3 regions of the Amycolatopsis sp. NPDC050768 genome follow, and region 3 is predicted to be linked to each of the others. Evidence: riboswitches for the same ligand, from Rfam matches in the RefSeq annotation. Region 3 holds a riboswitch; each other region holds the start of a gene.
What was found. A riboswitch is a leader RNA that binds a small molecule or an ion and turns the genes downstream of it on or off. The one in region 3 is predicted to bind S-adenosylmethionine.
Positions count from the first base shown of each region.

Region 1 (6,981 bases), on a different contig from region 3:
GTGACCGTCGACGTCGACGGCCACGAGGTCACCGTCCACAGCTACGGCGACACCGTCGGCGAGGTCCTGGAAGACGCCGGCCTTTCGGTCGGCGCCCACGACTCGCTTTCGCCCTCGCCGCAGGCCGAGGTCGGTGACGGCGGCGTCATCAAGCTCGAGCGCGGTCGTCAGCTGAACCTCGTCGTCGACGGTGTGTCCCGCCCGTCCTGGGTGCGCGCGACCACGCTCGGCGAGGCCATGACCCAGCTCGGCATGGCCGACATGATGGGCAAGGGCGCCTGGACGTCGATGCCGGGCACCGGCGAGCTGCCGCTCGAGGGCTCGACCGTGCAGGTCAAGACCCTCAAGCACGTCACGCTCTTCGACGGCACCAACGCGCCGCGCCAGGTCACCACCAACGCGGTGACCACCAAGGAGCTCCTCTCCGACTTCAAGATGAGCCTCGGCCCGGATGACGCGGTCGAGGGTGGCCTGAACGTCTCGCTCAAGGACGGCGCCGAGGTCCACGTCAGCCGCATGGGCGTCTCGATGGTCAACCAGCAGGAGACCATCGACCCCGACGTGCAGAAGGTCGACGACCCGACGCTCGAGCTGGGCAAGACCACCGTTGAGGACCCGGGCACCGCGGGCCAGAAGATGGTGACCTACAAGGTCACCAAGAAGAACGGCGAAGAGATCTCCCGCGAGCAGGTCTCGGTCAAGGTCCTCCTCGAGGCCAAGCCGAAGATCCTCAAGGTCGGTTCGATGAAGCCCGCCGACCCGGCGATCGGCGACGGTTCCGCCTGGGATCGCATCGCGGCGTGCGAGGCCGGCGGCAACTGGTCCATCAACACCGGCAACGGCTACTACGGCGGCCTCCAGTTCGACAAGCGCACCTGGGACGCCTACGGCGGCGACGCGTACGCGTCCTACCCGAACCAGGCTTCGCGCGCCCAGCAGATCTCGATCGCCGAGAAGGTCCGCGACGCCCGCGGTGGCTACAGCGCCTGGCCGGTCTGCGGCAAGCGGGCCTGAGTTCGGCGGTTCCCGAGGCTCGGTAGGCTTCCCCGGTGGTTGAACTGCTGGGGCCTGCCGAGATCCGCGGGCTGGCGGACGAGCTCGACGTCCGGCCGACGAAGAAGCTCGGCCAGAACTTCGTGCACGACCCCAACACGGTTCGCCGCATCGTCGAGTTGGCCGGAGTTCAGCCGGGCGACGTCGTCCTCGAGGTCGGACCCGGGCTGGGGTCGCTGACGCTGGGCCTGCTCGACGCCGGGGCCCGCGTGGTGGCCGTCGAGATCGATCCGAAGCTGGCGGCGCGGCTTCCGCGCACTGCCGCCGAACGCGCTTCTTCCGTCGCGGATCAGCTGAGCGTGGTCGGCGCCGACGCGTTGCGGATCAGCGCGGCTGATCTGCCGGCCGAACCCGTGTCGCTGGTCGCGAACCTCCCGTACAACGTCGCGGTCCCCGTCGTGCTGCACCTGCTGGCCGAGCTTCCCTCGCTGCAGCGCGGGATGGTGATGGTGCAGACGGAGGTCGCCGACCGCATGGCCGCCGGTCCCGGCAGCCGCATCTACGGCGTGCCCAGCGTGAAGCTCGCTTGGTACGGGCCGGCGCGCAAGGTCGGCGCCGTGCCGCGGTCGGTGTTCTGGCCGGTGCCGAACGTCGACTCGTCCCTCGTGGCTTTCGAACGCGGCACTCCGATGGAGGGCGTCGAGCGGCAACGCCTGTTCGCGGTCGTGGACGCCGCGTTCTCCCAACGCCGCAAGACGCTGCGCGCGGCCCTCGCCGGCTGGGCCGGTTCGGCCGATCGCGCCGGCGAGCTCCTCGTGGCGGCCGGAATCGACCCGAAGACGCGCGGCGAGCAGCTCGACGTGCACGACTTCGTCCGGCTCGCGGCTCAAGCCTGAAAGATCCGGCGCAGGTGGTAGTCCAGCGTCGCGAGGACTTCGGGCGGGGTGAAGCGGCCGTGCAGGACGTCGAGGCCCAGGCCGGTGAAGCCCGCGACCAGCAGGTTGGCCTCGTGCCGCGGCTGGACGCCAGGCGGGAGCGCCACGCGGCGCAACAGGCTGGTGAGCAGGTCTTCGATCGGCGTCTCGGCGTGCAGGAACACCTTCGCCAGCGCCGGGTCGCTGTGGGTGCGGCTGAAGTAGGCGCGGTGGACGCGTAGCGACAGTTCGCGCTCGGCGTCCAGCGGGAGCAGCTCCGTGAGCAGAGTCCGGACCACGCCGCGCACGCTCTGGTCGAGCTGTGCCGCGATGCGGGCCTGCGTGCGCTGCTCGCCGCGTTCATGGAGGTAACGCAGGGACAACACGAGCAGGTTGTGCTTCGTTTCGAAGTAGTACTGCACCAGCCGCAGTGACACGCCTGCCTCGGCGGCCACCTCGCGCATGCTCACGGAGTCGAGCCCGCGTTCGGCCGCGATGCGCCACACCGCCCCGGCGATCTCGCGCCGGCGCTGCTCGTGGTCGACCCGGTGCGCCACGGTCCTCCTCCGCTGTAGTGGTACGACTGTATCCGATACGCACGTATCACAAACGGGCGTGACGGACGTCCGGATTCGACTCGTGGACGGGAGTGGACGTCCGGCCGGGAAGACGAAGTGTCTCGCCGTGGCGAACTACCTCGCCGAACCGTCATTTACCCACGTGCGAGCTGCCCCGCGATTCCCGTGCCGGAATCGCAGCTCCACCAGGGATCGGCAGCGTCCACAGTGGAATAGGCGTCGGATTCGCCGCGCGGAAGAAATTCGGTGCCGGAGCTTTCGGGGTCCACGATGTGGCTGCGGGTGTCCCGGTATCCGGGCACCACCACTCGTGTGATCTGCACCAACGCGCTTGCGTTCACCCAATGGGATCGGCTTTACTCAGAAACGTCCATCCCGAGCGACTGAGAGACCTGGCTCGCCGAAGTCGCAGCAACCACCCCCCATGGGGCAGGTGCTACAGCCAGGACCGATGGAGGCTGTTTCCGATGCAGAGGGTAGCCCGCCCGCTCCTGTTGACCCGGCGGCGCGTCGTCGATGAAGGTCGCCGCACGGTATGTGCGTGTCGACGCTCCACAGTCATCGCCTGATCCTTTCTTCCGCAATTCTGCGCACCGTCCGAAAAGGACGGTAATTCGGTGACGCCCGGCGCGCCCGGAAACGGTGCTGCGCCTCATGCCTGGAGCTCTCTTCGTGATCACTGTCGAAAACGTGTCCAAGTCCTTTCCCCTCAACGGAAATCCGGTCGCCGCGCTGCGTGATGTGAGCGTCGACGTGCAGGCCGGTTCCCTCTTCGGCGTGGTGGGCCCCGCCGGCTCCGGCAAGTCCACGCTCGCCCGCTGCATCGCGCTGCAGGAGCGCCCGGACCGCGGTGTCGTGCGGCTCGACGGCCTCAACACCGGTGCGCTCGACGGCCGCCGGCTGCGTGAGGTCCGCCGCCAGCTGGGTGTCGTCGGCACCAAGCCGGAGCTGCTCGCCGAGCGCACCGTCGCCGGCAACATCGCCACCCCGCTGGAGCAGCTCGGCATCGACGGGCCGCAGCGCAAGACCCGCGTCGGCAACCTGCTCGACCTCGTGGGCCTCACCGCCCGTGCCGCGCAGAAGCCGGCCGACCTCACGCCCGGCCAGCTGCGCCGCGTCGCCGTGGCCAGGGCACTCGCCGCCGGCCCGGCCGTGCTGCTCGCCGACGACCCCACCGCCGGCATCGCCCCCGAGGAGGCCGGCGCCGTGCTGGCCGTGCTCGACCGGGCGCGCGCCGAGCTGGGCACCACCGTGCTGCTGACCACTCCGGACGCCGGCGTCGTCCGCCGCGTCTGCGACGACGTCGCGGTGCTCGAAGACGGCGCGGTCGTCGAACGCGGTCACGTGCTCGACCTCATCGCCTCGCCGGGCAGCTGGACCGCGCAGGCGGTGCTGCCGGTGATCGAGACCGCCCGCGCGCAGGCCGCGAAGTACGACCGGTCCGCCGACGTCGTGCTGATCGGCTTCGCGTCCGTCGGCGCCCTGCTGCCCGAGGCGGCCGGTCGCTTCGACGTGGAGGTCGCCACCATCGGCGGCGGACTCACGCGCATCGGTGACACCCCGATCGCTCGTTTCCGCATCGGTGTCCGCGGCGAGCGAGCCGACGCGGCGCTGGCGTGGATTGCCGACCGCGGCGCTCACGTGACGCCGGCCGTGCGGGCCGCGCAGAGCGTCGCCGCCTGACCCCAGCCGACCCCGTCGGTGCCGTGAAGGGCTCGTTGAAGGACTCCGATTCCTTCAACGGGCCCTTCCTCGCGCGGTGCGCGGGTCCCGGGGTCCAAGGTTGGCGTCGACGTGTCCGAGAGGTTGGGACAGCCGTCCTGAGGATGCCTGTTTTCTCCTGGTGGGGAGCCCAGGCGCCCGGCCACGTAGGCTTGACGGGTGCTCGCCGTAGTTCCACCACCAGTCACCGTCCGGGTCCCGGCCAAGGTCAACCTGCACCTGGCCATCGGTGACCTGCGCGAGGACGGCTACCACGACTTGGTCACCGTCTTCCAGGCGTTGTCGCTCACGGACGAGGTGACCGTCGCGGCCACCGACGACCCGGGGCTCGAGGTCTTCGGCGAGGGGGAGGGGTCGGTGCCCACCGACGCCACCAACCTCGCCTGGCGCGCGGCCCAGGAGCTCTCCACCTACGCCGGCCGCGCCGAGGGAGACGACCTGAAGGTGCGGATCGTGCTGCGCAAGGGCATCCCCGTCGCCGGCGGTATGGCGGGCGGGAGCGCCGACGCGGCGGCGACGCTCGTCGGCCTGGCCTCGCTGTGGAAGCTCGACGTGACGCGCGACGAGCTGGCCGCCATCGCGGGCAAGCTCGGCAGCGACGTGCCTTTCGCACTCTACGGCGGCACCGCGCTCGGCACCGGCCGCGGTGAGCAGCTCGTGCCCGTGCTGTCGCGCCACACGTTCCACTGGGTGCTCGCGTTCGACACCGAAGGCCTGTCGACGCCGAAGGTGTTCGGCGAGCTCGACCGCCTGCGCGCCGAAGGCAACCCGCCGCGCATCGGCTCGCACACCCCGGTCGTCGAGGCCCTCGCGTCGGGCGACCCCCGTCAGCTCGCGCTGCTGCTGGGCAACGACCTGCAGGCGGCCGCCGTGTCGCTGCGTCCCGGCTTGCGCCGCACGCTGCGCGCGGGCGTGAACGCGGGTGCGCTGGCCGGGTGTGTGTCCGGCTCGGGGCCCACGTGCGCGTTCCTCTGCGCCGACGCGCAGGCCGCCGTCGAGGTGGCGGCCGAGCTGTCCGGCGCCGGCGTGTGCCGAACCGTGCGCGTCGCCCATGGCCCGGTGCCTGGCGCCCGGCTGGTCGGCGGCGACGACGCACCCCGTGGCACGCCACCGCGTGTGCACGCCTGAACATCTGTCCATTGTGGAAAGGATCGGCTGAATCGGATGGCCAACCTGGTCAACCTGGAGTCGGTGAGCAAGTCGTACGGGGTGAAACCGCTGCTGGACAGCGTTTCTCTCGGCGTCGCCGCCGGACAGCGCATCGGCGTAGTCGGTCTCAACGGTGGTGGCAAGACCACGCTGCTGGAGGTGCTCGCGGGTCTGAGCGAGCCGGATTCCGGCCGGGTGAGCCATGTTCGTGACCTGCGCATGGCCGTCGTCACCCAGCGAACCGAGCTGCCTTCGGGCAGCACGGTCGGCGACGTCGTACTCGAACGCTATGGCGCGGAACACGAATGGGCCGCCGACGCGCGCGTCCGGTCCATTGTGGACGGACTCGGCATCACGGCGATCGGTCTCGAAACCCCGACCGCGAACCTCTCCGGTGGCGAACGCCGTCGCGTCGCGCTGGCCGCGGCGCTGACCGGCGAGCTCGACCTCGTGGTGCTCGACGAGCCCACCAACCACCTGGACGTCGAAGGTGTCCGCTGGCTGGCCGACCACCTGCTGGCGCGCAGGATCGCCGTGGTGGTCGTGACCCACGACCGGTGGTTCCTCGACACCATCGCGAGCCTCACGTGGGAGGTCACAGGAGGGCGCGTCGAGCAGTACGAAGGTGGTTACGCCGACTGGATCTTCGCGCGCGCCGAGCGGGCGCGCCTGGCCGCGACGGCCGAGGAGAAGCGGCAGAACCTGGCGCGCAAGGAGCTGGCGTGGCTGCGCCGCGGCCCGCAGGCGCGCTCGTCGAAGCCGCGCTATCGCGTGGAAGCCGCCGAGGCGCTGATCGCCGACGTGCCGCCGCTGCGCGACTCCGTGGAGCTGATGGCGTTCGCCAAGCGCCGCCTCGGCAAGACGGTGCTGGAGCTGGAAGACGTGTCGTTCAGCGTCGGCGACCGGACGCTGCTGGACCACGTGACGTGGCGGATCGGGCCGGGTGACCGCGTGGGTCTCGTCGGCGTGAACGGGTCCGGCAAGACGTCGCTGCTCAAGCTGCTGGGCGGCGACGTCACTCCCGAGACGGGGCGGCGGGTCGAGGGCAAGACGGTCGCGCTCGCGCACCTGCGCCAGGAGCTCGACGACCTGCCGGCCGACCTGCGCGTGCTGCAGGCGATCGAGCAGGTGGCGGGGCGCGTGGTATTCGGCAAGCAGGAGATGACGGCGTCGCAGCTGGGCGAGAAGCTCGGCTTCCCGGCCGAACGGCAGTGGACGCCCGTCGGTGACCTGTCGGGTGGCGAGCGGCGCCGGCTGCAGCTGTGCCGGCTGCTGATGGCCGAGCCCAACGTGCTGCTGCTCGACGAGCCCACCAACGACCTGGACATCGACACCCTGCAGCAGCTCGAAGACCTGCTCGACGGCTGGCCCGGCACGATGGTCGTGGTCTCGCACGACCGCTACCTCGTCGAGCGCGTCTGCGACACGACCGTGGCCCTGTTCGGCGACGGCCACGTGACGAACCTGCCCGGCGGCATCGAGGAGTACCTCAACCGCCGCACGAAGCTGCAGGCGGCGACGCCGGGGCGCGGGGCGTCGGCAGCTCCGGAGAAGGCCGAGGCCAAGCGCAGCAACGCGGAGATCCGGGCCGCGCAGAAGGAGCTCGGCCGGCTGGAGCGCAAGCT
Region 1 covers NZ_JBFAHL010000009.1:76,640-83,620, reverse strand. The annotation lists gene AB0H62_RS26040 (resuscitation-promoting factor) at 1-1,014, shown strand, start outside; gene rsmA (16S rRNA (adenine(1518)-N(6)/adenine(1519)-N(6))-dimethyltransferase RsmA) at 1,050-1,889, shown strand; gene AB0H62_RS26030 (TetR/AcrR family transcriptional regulator) at 1,880-2,464, opposite strand; SAM riboswitch class I at 2,853-2,943, shown strand; gene AB0H62_RS26025 (ATP-binding cassette domain-containing protein) at 3,158-4,168, shown strand; gene AB0H62_RS26020 (4-(cytidine 5'-diphospho)-2-C-methyl-D-erythritol kinase) at 4,367-5,335, shown strand; gene AB0H62_RS26015 (ABC-F family ATP-binding cassette domain-containing protein) at 5,372-6,981, shown strand, end outside.
Region 1: it holds a riboswitch for S-adenosylmethionine, as region 3 does, so the genes downstream of both, AB0H62_RS26025 (ATP-binding cassette domain-containing protein) here and thrC (threonine synthase) in region 3, are expected to answer to the same signal.

Region 2 (6,981 bases), on a different contig from region 3:
CGAGGACGTGGAGGCGCTGCGCGAGTTCACCGACATCCTGCGCGACGAGGTGAACGTGAAGTCGGTCGAGCTGACCACCGACGTCGCGGCGCACGGCTCGTTCGAGGTCGCCGTGAACGCGCGGGCGGCCGGGCCGCGGCTGGGCAAGGACGTGCAGAAGGTCATCAAGGCCGTGAAGGCCGGCGACTGGACGACGAACCCGGGCGGCGCCGTGGTGGCGGCAGGCGTCGAGCTGCTCGAAGGCGAGTATGAGCGGCGCCTGGTGGCCAAGGACGGCGGCGCGGCGGCCGAGCTGCCGGGCGGCAGCGGGCTGGTGCAGCTCGACACCGAGGTCACGGCCGACCTGGCCGACGAGGGCATCGCCCGTGACCTGGTGCGCGTGGTGCAGCAGGCCCGCCGCGAGGCCGGCCTCGACGTGTCCGACCGCATCGCGCTCACGATCGACGCGCCGGACGAGGTCGTGGCCGCGGTGAAGAAGTTCGAGGAGTTCGTGGCCTCGGAAACGCTGGCCACGTCGGTGACCTACGGCGACGCGCCGGAAGGTTTCGAGGGCACCGTCGGCGACGGCGTGAAAGTCCGCGTGGCGGTCGAGAAGGCGTAGCGAACCGGCCTTCCTGGCGTTGATCACGAATCGGCGTCGGGAAGGCCGCTTTCTCACCTGTAACGCCCCTTGTCCGTCAGCGATGGGCAAGCTGGGCCGGGTGCGCGCACGCCGCACGGGCCTGGGGGAGAGTCGCAAGTGAGTCCTGCCGGAAAGAGAGCCGTCCTGACCGGGGGCGCGGTCGCCATGGTCGCGATCGTCGTCGCGGCGGTGGTATTGCTGACCGGCGGTTCGCCGGCACCCGAGGCGGCCGCCGAGCCGACCGAGAGCTCGGTCGTGGCCGGACCGGTCGCCCCGGACCCGACGTCGGCGGCGCAGCTGTACCTGAAGGACTTCGCGGGCAACCAGACCGACGAGGCCAGCCTGCTCACCGACAACCCGCACGACGCGGCCGCCGCGCTGCGCGACGCCTGGTACACGCTCAAGCCGCAGGACGTGCAGGCCAAGATCGACAAGGTCGAGCCCGCCGCCGCGGCCGCGACGAAGACGGCCGCGAGCTACACGCTCACCTGGAACCTCGGCCCCGGCCACGTCTGGTCCTACAGCGGCAGCTTCGACGTGGTGAAGTCCGGCGACAGCTGGCGGGTGCACTGGACGCCCGCCACGCTGCAGCCGAAGCTGCAGGCCGGCCAGCGGCTCGTGATCGCGACCGCGGCGGCCGACGAGGCCGCCGTGGTGGATCGCGACGGCAAGCCGGTGGTCATCAGCGGGCCGGGTGGCACGCACCTCGATCCTGCCGCGAAGTTTCCGTTGCTGACGCAGGCGCTGACCGGGCAGGGCACGTCGGCGCCGTCCGACACCTTCGCGGTCCAGCGGGTCGACACCTCGGGCAAGGCGCTGGAAACGCTCTTCGGCAAGACCGAGAGCGGGCAGCAGGCGGTGAAATCCACGGTGAGCGTCTCCGTGCAGAACGCGGCCCAGTCGGCCGTCGACTCCTACCGCGGCAAGGCCGTGATCGTGGCGATCCAGCCGTCCAACGGCGGGGTGCTGGCGGTGGCGCAGAATGCCGCCGCGGGCACGAGTCCCTCGGCGCTGAACGGCCTGTACGCGCCGGGTTCGACGTTCAAGATCGCGACCGCGACGGCGGCCCTGGAGGCCGGCATCGTCACCAAAGACTCGCAGGTGGCGTGCCCGCTCACCGCGCGGATCGGCACCCGCACGATCTCCAACGAGGGCTTCGACCTCGGCACCACCACCGTGCACCGCGCGTTCGCGCATTCGTGCAACACCTCGTTCGGCCAGCTCGCCTCGCAGCTGCCGCCGGACGCGTTGGCCAAAGCCGCGAGCCAGTACGGCCTCAACGCCGACTTCGACATCCCCGGCCTCACCACCGAGATGGGCAAGGTCGGCGCCGCCGGCAGCGCCGATGAGCAGGTGGAGGACGGCATCGGCCAGGGCACCGTGCAGGTGAGCCCGTTCGGCGAGGCGGTGATGGCCGCGACGGTGGCCGCGGGCAAGGCGGTGACGCCGAAGCTGTGGCTGGACGCCTCGTCGGCCACGACCGTCAACGACGGCTACCACGCGCCGTCGGCGAGCGTGCTGGCCTCGGTGCGCGCGATGATGCGCGAGGTCGTCACAGGCGGCACCGCGACCGGACTGGCGCGCTCGGGCACCGTCTACGGCAAGACCGGCACCGCGCAGTTCGGTGACGGCGCCGAAGCGCACGGCTGGTTCGTGGGCTATCGCGGAGACGTCGCGTTCTGTGTGTTCCTGGAGGGCGGAAACGACTCCGGCCCCGCCGTCACACTCGGCGCGAAGTTCCTCGCCGGCGTGAAGTAGCGCTTCGGCGGCGGCCGAAGCGTCGGGCTCCTACGGTGGGGGCATGGAGACCGTCGCGCTGGCCGAGGTGGCCGCGGTGCTCGCCGACCCGAGCCGGGCGACGATGTGCCTCGCCCTGCTGGACGGGCGCGCCTGGACGATCGGCGAGCTGGCCGCGGCGGCGCGGATCGCGGTGTCGACCGCGAGCGAGCACGTGACGCGGCTGCACGACGCCGGGTTCGTCGCGCGGGTGAAGCAGGGCCGGCACGCGTACGTCCGCATCGCCGACCCGCGGGTGGCCGAGCTGATCGAGCACTTGGCGCAGCACGCCGAGCACCGCGAACCGGTGGGGCTGAAGGCGTCCCTGCGTACGCAGCGGCTGAGTTTCGCGCGCAGCTGCTACGACCACCTCGCGGGCACCGTCGGTGTGGCGCTGCGCGAGGGCTTGATCGCGAAGGGGATCGTCGACACCGGCGACGGGCTGACGCTGACCGCGGCCGGGCGCGAGGTGCTCGGCGGGCTCGGTGTCGCCGTGCCGGAGCGCGGCCGGCGCCCGCTGCTGCGTGACTGTCTGGATTGGACGGAGCGGCGCGACCACCTCGCCGGCGCCGTGCCCGCGGCGATCCTGGCGCGGGCCGTCGACGCGGGGTGGGTGACCCGCGACCGGCAACGCGCGGTGCGGTTGAGGCCGGTCGGGGAGAAGCCGTTCGCGGCGCTCGGTGTCGATCTGGCGACACTCAGTGGGGGCTGAGTGTCCTAACACAGCAGTTTGCCCGAGTTGTCCAGTGGTGCACGAACGAGTGAACGGCTCCGTCTCTCTATTCTGGAAGCCCACGGCGACCGGGAGGGGGCGGACATGGACCAGCTTCCCGTCGTGCTCGGCGTCGGCGGTGTCGTCCTGCTCGCGTCGGTGCTCGCCGTGCGCGTGTCGATCCGCCTCGGTCTCCCGTCGCTGCTGCTGTACCTCGGCATCGGTGTGGCGCTGGGCGAATCGGGCATCGGGATCCACTTCGACAACTCGAGCCTGACGCAGTCGCTGGGGCTGGCCGCGCTCGTCATGATCCTCACCGAAGGTGGCCTCACCACGCGCTGGAGCGCGGTGAAATCCTCGCTGGGCCCGGGAATCCTGCTGTCCACAGTGGCCGTGATCGTGAGCATCGTGGTCACCGGCACGGCCCTGCACTGGCTGCTCGGCCTCGACTGGCGATTCGGGCTGCTGTGGGGCGCCGTACTCGCGTCGACCGACGCGGCGGCGGTGTTTTCGGTGCTGCGCACGTTCTCCGTGGGGCCGAAGCTCGTGGGTACGCTGGAGCTGGAATCCGGGCTCAACGACGCACCCGCGTACATCGCGGTCGTGGCGCTCTCCTCGGCGGCCGCGTTGGACTGGACCCTGCCGCTGTTGGTCGTTTACGAACTCGCCGCCGGGCTCGTGCTGGGTTTGCTGTTCGGGTGGCTGGGTGCGATGGCGCTGCGCCGGGCCGCGTTGCCGGCCACGGGCCTCTACCCGCTCGCGACGGTGGCCGTATGCATCCTCGCGTACTCCAGCGGGCAGCTGGCGCACGCGTCGGGCCTGATGGCCACCTACGTCGCCGGTCTCGTGCTGGGCAACTCGCGGCTGCCGCACCGCTCCGACACGCTCTCGTTCGCCGAGGGGCTCGGCTGGCTCGCGCAGATCGGGCTGTTCGTGCTGCTCGGTCTCTACGCCTCGCCCGGCCGGATCCTCGAGGCGCTCATCCCGGGTCTCGTCGCGGGCGCGGTGGTGCTGCTGCTCGCGCGCCCGTTGTCGGTGGTCTTGTCGTTGCTGCCGTTCCGGCTGCCGTGGCGGGAGCAGACGTTCCTGTCGTGGGCCGGGTTGCGCGGGGCCGTGCCGATCGTGCTGGCGCTGATCCCGCTGTCCCAGGGTGTGCCGGGCGCGGAGCGACTCGTCGACGCCGTGTTCGTGCTGGTCGTCGTGCTGACGCTGCTGCAGGGGGCCACACTCGGCCCGGTCGCGCGGCTGCTGGGCCTCGCAAAACCCTCCGAGGCGCACGAGATCGAGGTCGACGCCGCGCCGCTGGACGAGCTCGGCGCCGAGCTGCTGCAGGTGCGCATCCAGAAGGGCTCGAAGCTGCACGGCGTGTACATCTCCGAGCTCGGCCTGCCCGCCGGCGCCACCGTGAGCCTCGTGGTCCGCCGCGGCTCCGGGTTCACGCCGCAGAAGACCAGCCGCCTGCAGGAGGACGACCAGCTGCTGGTGGTCACCACGGCCGGGGTCCGCGACGCGACCGAGCGCCGGATCCGCGCCGTCGACCGGGCCGGGCGGCTCGCGCGCTGGCGCGGTGAGCTGGGCCGTTGACGCGTTTTCGGTGACGTTCGCGGGTTCGCCGGCGTGTGAGCGCCATCTCAGATCACGGGACGGGGCTTTCTCCGCACGCCCGGAATCGGTTACCTTCATCAACAGGTCATGAGTGCCAGCGTTCAGCCCCGGCTTGCTGGCCGGCAACCCTCCTACCGCGGTGGGGTGCCCCGGGTGAAGACCGGGCCGGTCGTGTTGTGCGACGGGCAAGCGCGGGCCCCTCGCCGGGGGTCCCCCGGACTGCCGAGGAGGCACCGCCATGACTCTCGCTCTGGACCGTACCGCTGAAAACACCGAAACCGTTGCCGCACAGGGGATCCCCGGCGTCGCGGGGGCGGCACTGCGGGTGCCCCTGGTGACCGGCGGCGAGATCGGTTACGCCAACCTCGACCACGCCGCGAGTGCGCCGTGTCTCGACGCGGTCCGCTCCGCCGTCGACGAGTTCCTGCCCTGGTACGCGAGCGTGCACCGCGGCGCGGGCTTCGCTTCGCAGGTGTCCACGCGCCTTTACGAGCGCACGCGCGACATCCTGCGCCGGTTCGTCGACGCGCGCGCCACCGACACCGTCGTGTTCACCCGCAACACCACGGATTCCTTCAACCTGCTGGCGCGTTCGCTGCCGCGGCGCACGTCCGTGGTCGTGTTCGACACCGAGCACCACGCGGCCCTGCTGCCTTGGCGGGGCCCGAATGTGCGCCGCGTGCAGCTGCCGCGCACGCGGTTGGCCGCGGTGTCCGTTGTGGACGAAGCGCTCGACGCCTGCCCGGAGGGGCCGCGGCTCGTGGTGGTGACCGGAGCGTCCAACGTGACCGGTGAGCTGCTGCCGGTGGCCGAGATCGCCGCCGTGGCACGGAAGCACGGCGCCCGCGTGGCGCTGGACGCCGCGCAGCTCGCGCCGCACCGCCGGATTTCCCTGCGGGAGCTGGACGTCGACTACGTCGCGCTTTCGGGGCACAAGCTCTACGCGCCCTTCGGCGCCGGCGCTCTCATCGGCCGGTCCGACTGGCTGCGCGCCGCCGAGCCATACCTCGCCGGCGGGGGAGCGACCAAGCTCGTGACCGAGGACGCCGTGGTGTGGAACACCGGTGCCGAGCGGCACGAGGCCGGCTCGCCGAACACTGTCGGTGTCTACGCGCTCGGCGTCGCGTGCGAGCAGCTGTCCGCGCACTGGGCCGCCGTGGGCGAGCACGAGGCCACGCTGCTGGAGCGGCTGCGCAAGGGCCTGGCCGGCGTGCCCGGCTGCGCCGAGCTGCGCCTGTTCGACGCGCCGGTGGACCGCGTGGGCACGGTGAGCTTCATCGTCGACGGCTTCGAACCCGGCTGGCTCGCCGCGGTCCTCTCGGCCGAGTACGGCATCGGCGTGCGCGACGGCGCGTTCTGCGCCCACGTCGCCACCAAGCGCCTCATCGGCGAATGCGGCCGCGACGGGCAGCAGGCCGTGCGCGTGAGCCTCGGCCTGGGCAGCACCGAGGAGCACGTGGACCGCCTCGTGCTCGCGCTGCGCCAGATCGTCGCCCGCGGCGCCCGCTGGGAGTACACGAAGGTCGACGGCCGCTGGGCCCCGGTGGGGGACCCGCGGGAGCTGCCGCCGTTTTGCGCCTGAGCCCGCTCGCTACCCTCGGCGCGTGGGGAGATCTTGGGGTTTCTGGGTTCCGCTCGCGCTGCTGGGCTTCGCCGAGCTGATCCTGGCCGCGGTGCGGCTCGCGGCCGGCGCCGGTTCTGCCGCGGGCGAGTTCGTGAACCTGTCCGCGGTGCCGATGGACCGCGTGCACGTGGACTACTTCGACACGGCCATCGGCGGTGAGCAGTTCCTGAGCCAGGACCCGCTGCCCGCGCCGACCTCGACGTCAGCGCTGGGCTGGCCGATCGCACTCGCGCTGGTCGTGGCGATCGTGCTCGTCGGCTACGCGCGAGCCGGGACCAGGCCGAAAACCGGCCGGTTCGCCCTGGCCCTCGCCGGCGGTGTGCTGGCGGTGCCCGTGCTGGACCTCGCCGCCTACGCCCAATTCGACCTCGACGCCGATGCCCGCGGCCCGGCGCTCGCAGCCGTGGGGCTGGTGGTGCTGGCGGGGTACGAGCGCAGTCTCCTGGTCCTCGCGGTCACCGTGGGCTTCGTGGCGGTGGCGATGCTGCTACCGGGCGTCGCGGGGGTGGTTTCGTCGGCAGTGGTGCTGCTCGCGGTGGCGTTTCTGGTGGTCGCCGGACCCGTGAAGGGCCGTTCGCGGCCTGCCGCCGCGAACGGGTGAGGCCGGGGCGTGGACAATGGGGGCGTGAGCACCGAGTCCTC
Region 2 covers NZ_JBFAHL010000004.1:308,838-315,818, reverse strand. The annotation lists gene ileS (isoleucine--tRNA ligase) at 1-601, shown strand, start outside; gene AB0H62_RS14625 (penicillin-binding transpeptidase domain-containing protein) at 740-2,380, shown strand; gene AB0H62_RS14620 (helix-turn-helix domain-containing protein) at 2,424-3,110, shown strand; gene AB0H62_RS14615 (potassium/proton antiporter) at 3,216-4,694, shown strand; SAM riboswitch class IV at 4,799-4,913, shown strand; gene AB0H62_RS14610 (aminotransferase class V-fold PLP-dependent enzyme) at 4,954-6,297, shown strand; gene AB0H62_RS14605 (hypothetical protein) at 6,320-6,940, shown strand.
Region 2: it holds a riboswitch for S-adenosylmethionine, as region 3 does, so the genes downstream of both, AB0H62_RS14610 (aminotransferase class V-fold PLP-dependent enzyme) here and thrC (threonine synthase) in region 3, are expected to answer to the same signal.

Region 3 (6,981 bases):
CACGTGGTCGCCCGCGGTCACGTCGAGCTCCAGGATGGTGAACGTCGCGCCTTCCGCTTGCCAGACGAAAAACGGTGGCCAGGTCTCGCGGTAGGCGTCGATCCCGCGGACACCTTCGTGAGGCGGCGGGACGTCGAACATCACGATGCCGTCGGAGTGGTCGGCGAGGACGCCGTCGAGATCTCCCGTGTGGACGGCAGTGGCCCAGTTTTCGATCAGGGCGCGGATCTCGGCTTCGTTCGTCATGTGGGTCCTTCCCGTGGAGCGCCGTCGAGGGCGGCGATGGGCGTCAGCATCGCACCGGGGGCCGACCGGAACCGGCGTTCAGCGGTCGCCGAGGCCGAGTTGTCCACAAGGGGGCAGTTATCCACAGGCTGGCGGATTCGGCCTGGTGGCCGGTGTCGATCAGCGCCTAGCGTCGCACGTGTGTTCGAGCAGACCGCCCGTGATCCGGGCACTCCCGTGAACGCCAGGCTCGCCTGGCTGGCCGACCAGCTGGCGGCGGGCCCACGCACCGTCGGGCCCGGCGGCCGGCTGGTCCGGCGCTGGCTGCCCGGCGGCGCCGACCCGGCTCACCCGGGTCTGCCCGGCGTGCTGAAAAGTCACCGAGTCCTCGTCGTGCTGGGGCTGGTGGTCGTGGCTGTGCTGATCGCTGCGGGCTTCGCGGTGTTCAGCGGCTCGCCCGCGATGGAGGTGGCGCCGTCGCTGCCGAGCGCGAAGGCGCACCCTTCCGTCGCGGCGCCGGCGTCTTCGGCGTCCGCGACGCTGGTGATCAGCGTGATCGGCCACGTCCGCGCGCCCGGCCTCGTCACCGTTCCGGCCGGCTCGCGTGTGGCCGACGCGGTGCGGGCCGCCGGTGGCGCGGACCCCGGCACCGATCTCTCCAGCCTGAACCTCGCCCGCAAACTCACCGACGGCGAGCAGCTCGCCGTCGGCATCACGGTCGCGTCCTCGGCACCGGCCGGTGCCGGCGCGGCTCCGGGCAAACTCGACCTCAACTCGGCCACCCCCGAGCAACTCGACACCCTGCCCGGCGTCGGCGAGGTCACCGCCGGCCGCATCATCGACTGGCGCACGCAGCACGGCGGCTTCTCCAGCGTCGAACAACTTCGCGACGTCGAAGGCATCGGCGAAAGCAAGTTCGAGAAGCTGCGCGAGCAGGTGACGGTCGGATGATGTTCGTCCAGCCGGAAGCCGCGCCGTCGTGGCGTGACCACGACCTTCGGCTCGTCCCGGCAGCATTGGCGGCCTGGGGCGGCACCCTGGCGGGCCTGCGGCTCGGGTGGTGGGCGGCCGAGGTTTTCGGCGTTGTGGCAGCGGTTTTGTCGGCCGTATTGCTCGCACGGCGGCGTGGGCGGTGGGTCGGCGCGGCCGGCGCGCTGTTGGTCTTGGGGCTCGTGGTGGCGCTGCCGACAGCGTGGCGCATCCGGGGAGCTGAACAGGACACGCTCGGCCAAGCCGCAGCGCACGGGGTGACCGCCACGCTTCGCGTCGAGGTCACCGAGCGGCCGCGGCCGATCCACAGCGCGGGCTACGCCGATCAGCAGGCGGGTACCCGATCGGTCGTCATCGACGCCCGGGTGGAATCGGCCACTGTGGACGGTCGGGCGGTGGATTCCACCGGCCGGGTCCTACTGCTCGCGCCGGTGGCCGGATGGGGTGATCTCCTGCCGGGCCAGGAGGTCACGGCGTCGGGTCGCCTGGCGCCGGCGCGCGGGGGTGAGCTAACGGCGGCCGTCATCTACCTTCAGGGCGCTCCGGTCGGGGTCACGCGGGCGCCGTGGTGGCAGCGGGCGGCCGCGGCGTTGCGAGCGGGGCTGCATGAGTTGTGCGCGGTGTTGCCGGAGGAGCCGGCGGGGTTGCTGCCCGGACTGGTTTTGGGCGACACGAGTGCGTTGCCCGAGCAGGTCGAGCAGGAGTTCACGGAGTCGGGGCTCACGCACTTGATGGCTGTGAGCGGCGGGAACGTGGCGATCATCTGCGGCGCGGTGTTGCTGTTGTGCCGACTGCTCCGCATCGGGCCCCGGGTGTCCGCCGTCGCGGCGGGATTGTGCCTGGGCGGTTTCCTGATTCTTGTCGGTCCGGCGCCGAGTGTGCTGCGGGCCGGGGTGATGGGCGGAGTGGCGCTGCTGGCGCTGGCGTTGGGCCGTCGTGGATCCGCGTTGCCGGCGCTGGCGTTCTCGGTGTGCGTGCTCGTCGCGTGGGATCCGGTGATGGCGGCGGACTTCGGGTTCGCGTTGTCGGTGTTCGCGACGGCGGGGCTGTTGCTGCTGGCGCCGCGATGGGCGGATTCGCTGGTACGCCGAGGGATTCCGCCGGGGTACGCGGAAGGGATCGCGGTGCCGCTGGCGGCGTTCGTGGTCACCGCGCCGGTGATCGCGGGCATGGCGGGCACGGTGAGTCTCGTCTCGGTGGTGACCAACGTGCTGGCGGCGCCCGTCGTCGCGCCGGTCACGGTGCTCGGGGTGCTGGCCACGGTGGTCGGGCCGTGGTGGCCCGGGGCCGGGCACGTGCTGGTGCACCTGGCCGATCCGGAGGCTCGCTGGCTGATCACCGTCGCGGGGCACGGGGCCCGTGCGCCGGGCGCGGTGCTCAGTTGGCCGGGTGGCTGGTGGGGTGGGGTGTGCGCGGCCGGGGTGCTGGTCGTGGTGGTGGTCGCGTTCCGGTTCCGGCGCGCGCGGCTGCTGGTGGCGATGGGGCTGGCGGCGGTGCTGCTGATCGTGGTGCCGCCGCGGGTGCTCTCACCCGGCTGGCCGCCGAAGGGCTGGGCGATGGTGGAGTGCGACGTCGGCCAGGGCGACGCCGTGGTGCTGGCCACGGCGGAGCCCGGGCGCGCGGTGGTCGTGGACACCGGGCCCGAGCCGGGGCCGGTGGACGAGTGCCTGCGGCGGCTCGGCGTGGAGCGGATCCCGCTGTTGGTGCTCAGCCACCTGCACGCCGACCACATCGGCGGGCTGCCGTCGGTGTTCGACGGCCGGGCCGTGGGGGCGATCGCCGTCGGGCCCGGGCGGGCGCCGGCGTGGGCGTGGCAGCAGGTGTCGCAGGAGGCGGCGACGCACCACGTTCCACTGCTGGAGCTGAGCGACGGGCAGCGGCTCGACTGGCCGGGGTTGTCGCTGGATGTGCTCGGACCGCGCTACGTCACGGCTCGGGCGGCCGCCCTGCAGGACGGCACGATGATCAACAACAGTTCCGTGGTGCTCCGCGCGACCACGGCCGCGGGGAGGGTGCTGCTGACCGGAGACGTGGAGCTGGCCGCGCAGGCCGACCTGCTGGCCGAGGGGGTGGACCTGCACGCCGATGTGCTGAAAGTTCCCCACCACGGCTCGCGCTACTCGTTGCCTCAGTTCCTCGAGGCGGTGGGCGCGCGGGCGGCGATGATCAGCGTGGGCGCGGGCAACAGCTACGGGCACCCGGCGAAGTCCACAGTGGACGTGCTGGGCACGTTGGGTGTGCTCGTGACGCGGACCGATGTGGACGGCGACACGGCCGTGCTGCCCGGTGACGGCGGGCCGGCGGTGGCGCGCCGGGGTGAGCCGCGCGGGCCGCCCCGGTAGGGGAGCGGCCCGCGGGCCCGGCGGTCAGAGGCCGAGGGCCTTGCTCACGGCTTCGGCCGACGGCGGCACGGTGGCCTTGGGGCCGATGCGGCCTTCGAGGGCGTCGAGCGTCTTGAGGCCGTCGCCGGTGATGAGCAGCACGGTCTCGGCGTCGGGGTCGATCTTGCCGGCCTCGATGAGCTTCTTGGCGGTCGCGACGGTGACGCCGCCCGCGGTCTCGGTGAAGATGCCCTCGGTGCGCGCGAGCAGCTGGATGCCCGCGACGACCTCCTCGTCGCTCACGTCCTCGATCGCGCCGCCGGTGCGGTTGACGACGTCGAGCACGTAGGGGCCGTCGGCGGGGTTGCCGATCGCGAGCGAGCGGGCGATGGTGTCGGGCTTCACGGGCTGGACCACGTCGTGGCCGGCGCGGAACGCGGCCGAGACGGGGGAGCAGCCGGTGGCCTGCGCGCCGAACACCTTGTAGGGGCTGGCTTCCACGAGGCCGAGCTGGCCGAGCTCGCGGAAACCCTTGTCCACCTTGGTCAGCTGCGAGCCCGACGCGATCGGCACCACGATCTGCTCCGGCAGGCGCCAGCCGAGCTGCTCGGCGACCTCGTAGCCGAGCGTCTTGGAGCCTTCGGAGTAGTAGGGGCGCACGTTGACGTTGACGAACGCCCACGTCGGGTGTTCGCCGGCGAGCTCGGTGGCGAGGCGGTTGACGTCGTCGTAGTTGCCGTCGACGGCGATCAGATCACCGTCGTAGACGGCGGTGGTGAGGATCTTGGCGCGTTCGAGCGACTTCGGGATCAGGACGACCGACCGCCAGCCGGCGCGGGCCGCCGCGGCGGCCGTCGCGTTGGCCAGGTTGCCGGTCGAGGGACACGCGAGGACCTCGAAGCCGAACTCGCGGGCCGCGGCCAGCGCGACGGCGACCACGCGGTCCTTGAAAGAGTGCGTGGGGTTGCCGGTGTCGTCCTTGACCCACAGGGACTTCAGGCCCAGGGCCTTGGCGAGGCGGTCGGCCTTCACCAGGCGGGTGGCGCCGGGTTCGGTGTTCGGGATCTCCTCGACAGTCGAGGGGACGGGAAGGAGCTTCTTGTAGCGCCAGATGTTCTTGGGGCCGGCCTCGATGTCTTCGCGGCGCACGCGGCCGAAGTCGTAGGCGACCTCGAGCGGCGAGAAGTCCTCCGCGGAGACGAACTCCGGGGCGAGCGGCTGCCGGTGGCCCTCTTCCTTCGACACCAGTTCGACGGCCGGACCGAGGTCCAGGGTCTTCTTGGTGGAGGTCGTGCCGAGGGTAACGGTCATCGCGAGGTTCCTTTCCTCATCTGCCCCGCAAAAGCGGGCCGGAATTGGCACCGTGGTCGTCAGCTATCCCGCAAATTCGGGAAGACAGGCTGTACGCCGGTTGCCGGGGCTTCTTCGGGCCGTTCCCTCTGCCCCTCTGGATGAGCGGTCTTCAGTTGTCGGCGCGCCTCGCTGGGCGCTGCCTCGGGTACACCGTACGACATGGCGATCACCTCGTGCCACGGTGGCGGCGCACATCACCGCAGCGGGCGCGGGGCCGGGCGGGTGAGAGGATGGCGGGGTGACCACCGCACCCGCGCCACTCCACCTCGTCCTCGGTGAGGAAGAACTGCTCATCGAGCGGGCTGTCCGCTCGTCGCTGGACGCCGCGCGGGCCGTGGACTCGACGGCCGAGATGACGCGCAACCGGGTGTCCGAACTCACACCGCCCGTGCTCGCCGAGCTGGTGAGTCCCTCGCTGTTCAGCGAGGGACGGGTCATCGTGCTCGACTCGGCGCAGGACATCTCGCAGGAGCTGGCGGACGCGGTGATGGCGTACCTCAAGGCGCCCGCCGACGGGATCGTGCTCGTGGTCGTGCACAACGGCGGCGGCCGCAGCAAGGCGGCCAAGGCGCTGCCCGCGGCGCTGAAAAAGGCGGGCGCGGAGATCACCGAGTGCCCGAAGCTCACGAAGGCCGCCGATCGGGAGTCGTTCGTGCGCAACGAGGTGCGCCGCGTCGGCGGCAAGATCGACGCGGCGGGGGTGATGGCGCTGATGGATACCGTCGGCTCCGACCTGCGCGAGCTGTCCTCCGCGGCGACGCAGCTCGTCGCCGACACCGGTGGCGCCATCGACGAGCAGGCCGTGCGCCGCTACCACACCGGCCGCGCCGACGTGACCGGCTTCGCCGTGGCGGAGAAGGCCGTGGGCGGCGACCGCGCGGCGGCCCTGGAGTCGCTGCGCTGGGCCATGCAGCTGGGCGTGCCGCACGTCCTGGTCGCCGACGCCCTCGCGGACGCGGTGCGCACAATCGCCCGCGTGTCCGCCGCCGGCCGCGGCAACCCGAACCAGATGGCCGGAGAGCTGGGCATGCCGCCGTGGAAGATCCGCAAGGCGCAGGGCCAGTCGCGCGGCTGGGGCCAGGACGGCCTCGCCACGGCGATGCGCGTGGTCGCCCGCCTGAACGCCGAGGTCAAGGGCGTGGCGGCGGACGCGGACTACGCCCTGGAACGCGCGGTCGTCGAGGTTGTCGCCGCCAAGGGTGAACGCTGACGCTGCTCGGCGGGCAGGGTTCGAGCCACCGGCATCGGGCCTGAGGCACCGCCGAACCGCCGCGAGATGGCCGGGCGGGACCGTTGGTCGCGTGCGCAGATTTTGCAACAGCCACCGCCGGCCGATCGACCGTCGCCGCGGTATCTCAGCGCACAGGCACGCTGCGCGCAGGGGGCGGGAGAGCGCACGAAAAAGCCCGGCGACAGTCGGTCACCGGGCCCTTTCAGGTCTGGCAGGGTGCTGCGATCAGCTCAGAGCTGGTTCGCGCGCTTCGCGAGAGCCGACTTCTTGTTGGCGGCCTGGTTGGCGTGGATGACGCCCTTGGTGACGGCCTTGTCGAGCTTGCGGGCGGCGTCGCGCTGGAGTTCGAGGGCCTTGGTCTTGTCGCCGGAGTCGGCGGCCTCACGGAACTTGCGGATCGCGGTCTTCACCGAGGAGCGGATCGCCAGGTTGCGCTGACGGGCCTTCTCGTTGGTGGTGATGCGCTTGATCTGGGACTTGATGTTGGCCATGAAGGCGTCCTGCTTTCGTCTCGGTGAAGGTCGCTGCCGCGTCGAAGTGGCTCCGGGCGCCTGGTGTGAAGACAGGCGCGGCCGGGTTTCCTCCCTGACGGAATGCCGCACGGCAACGACGGGAAAGTCTAACAGGCCAGCTCGCGGGCCCCTCGGGCGGCCCGGAGTGATCGGTTCGGCTACCGTGGAGAACGTAGTGCCTAGGGTTCCGCTGCCGGCCCGCCGCACCAACGCGAGAGTAAGACGCAAGACAACCAGGGCCGGCGGGACAGGTCCGAGCGGCACCATCGGCGCGGCCCGACGCCCGCCGTTCATCTGACGGGACAAAAGCCTGGAGGACCCGGCCTTCCGCGTGCGCGGAAGACTCGAA
Region 3 covers NZ_JBFAHL010000002.1:355,997-362,977, reverse strand. The annotation lists gene AB0H62_RS08955 (nuclear transport factor 2 family protein) at 1-246, opposite strand, end outside; gene AB0H62_RS08950 (ComEA family DNA-binding protein) at 427-1,176, shown strand; gene AB0H62_RS08945 (ComEC/Rec2 family competence protein) at 1,176-3,557, shown strand; gene thrC (threonine synthase) at 3,582-4,847, opposite strand; SAM riboswitch class I at 4,861-4,994, opposite strand; gene holA (DNA polymerase III subunit delta) at 5,128-6,099, shown strand; gene rpsT (30S ribosomal protein S20) at 6,351-6,611, opposite strand.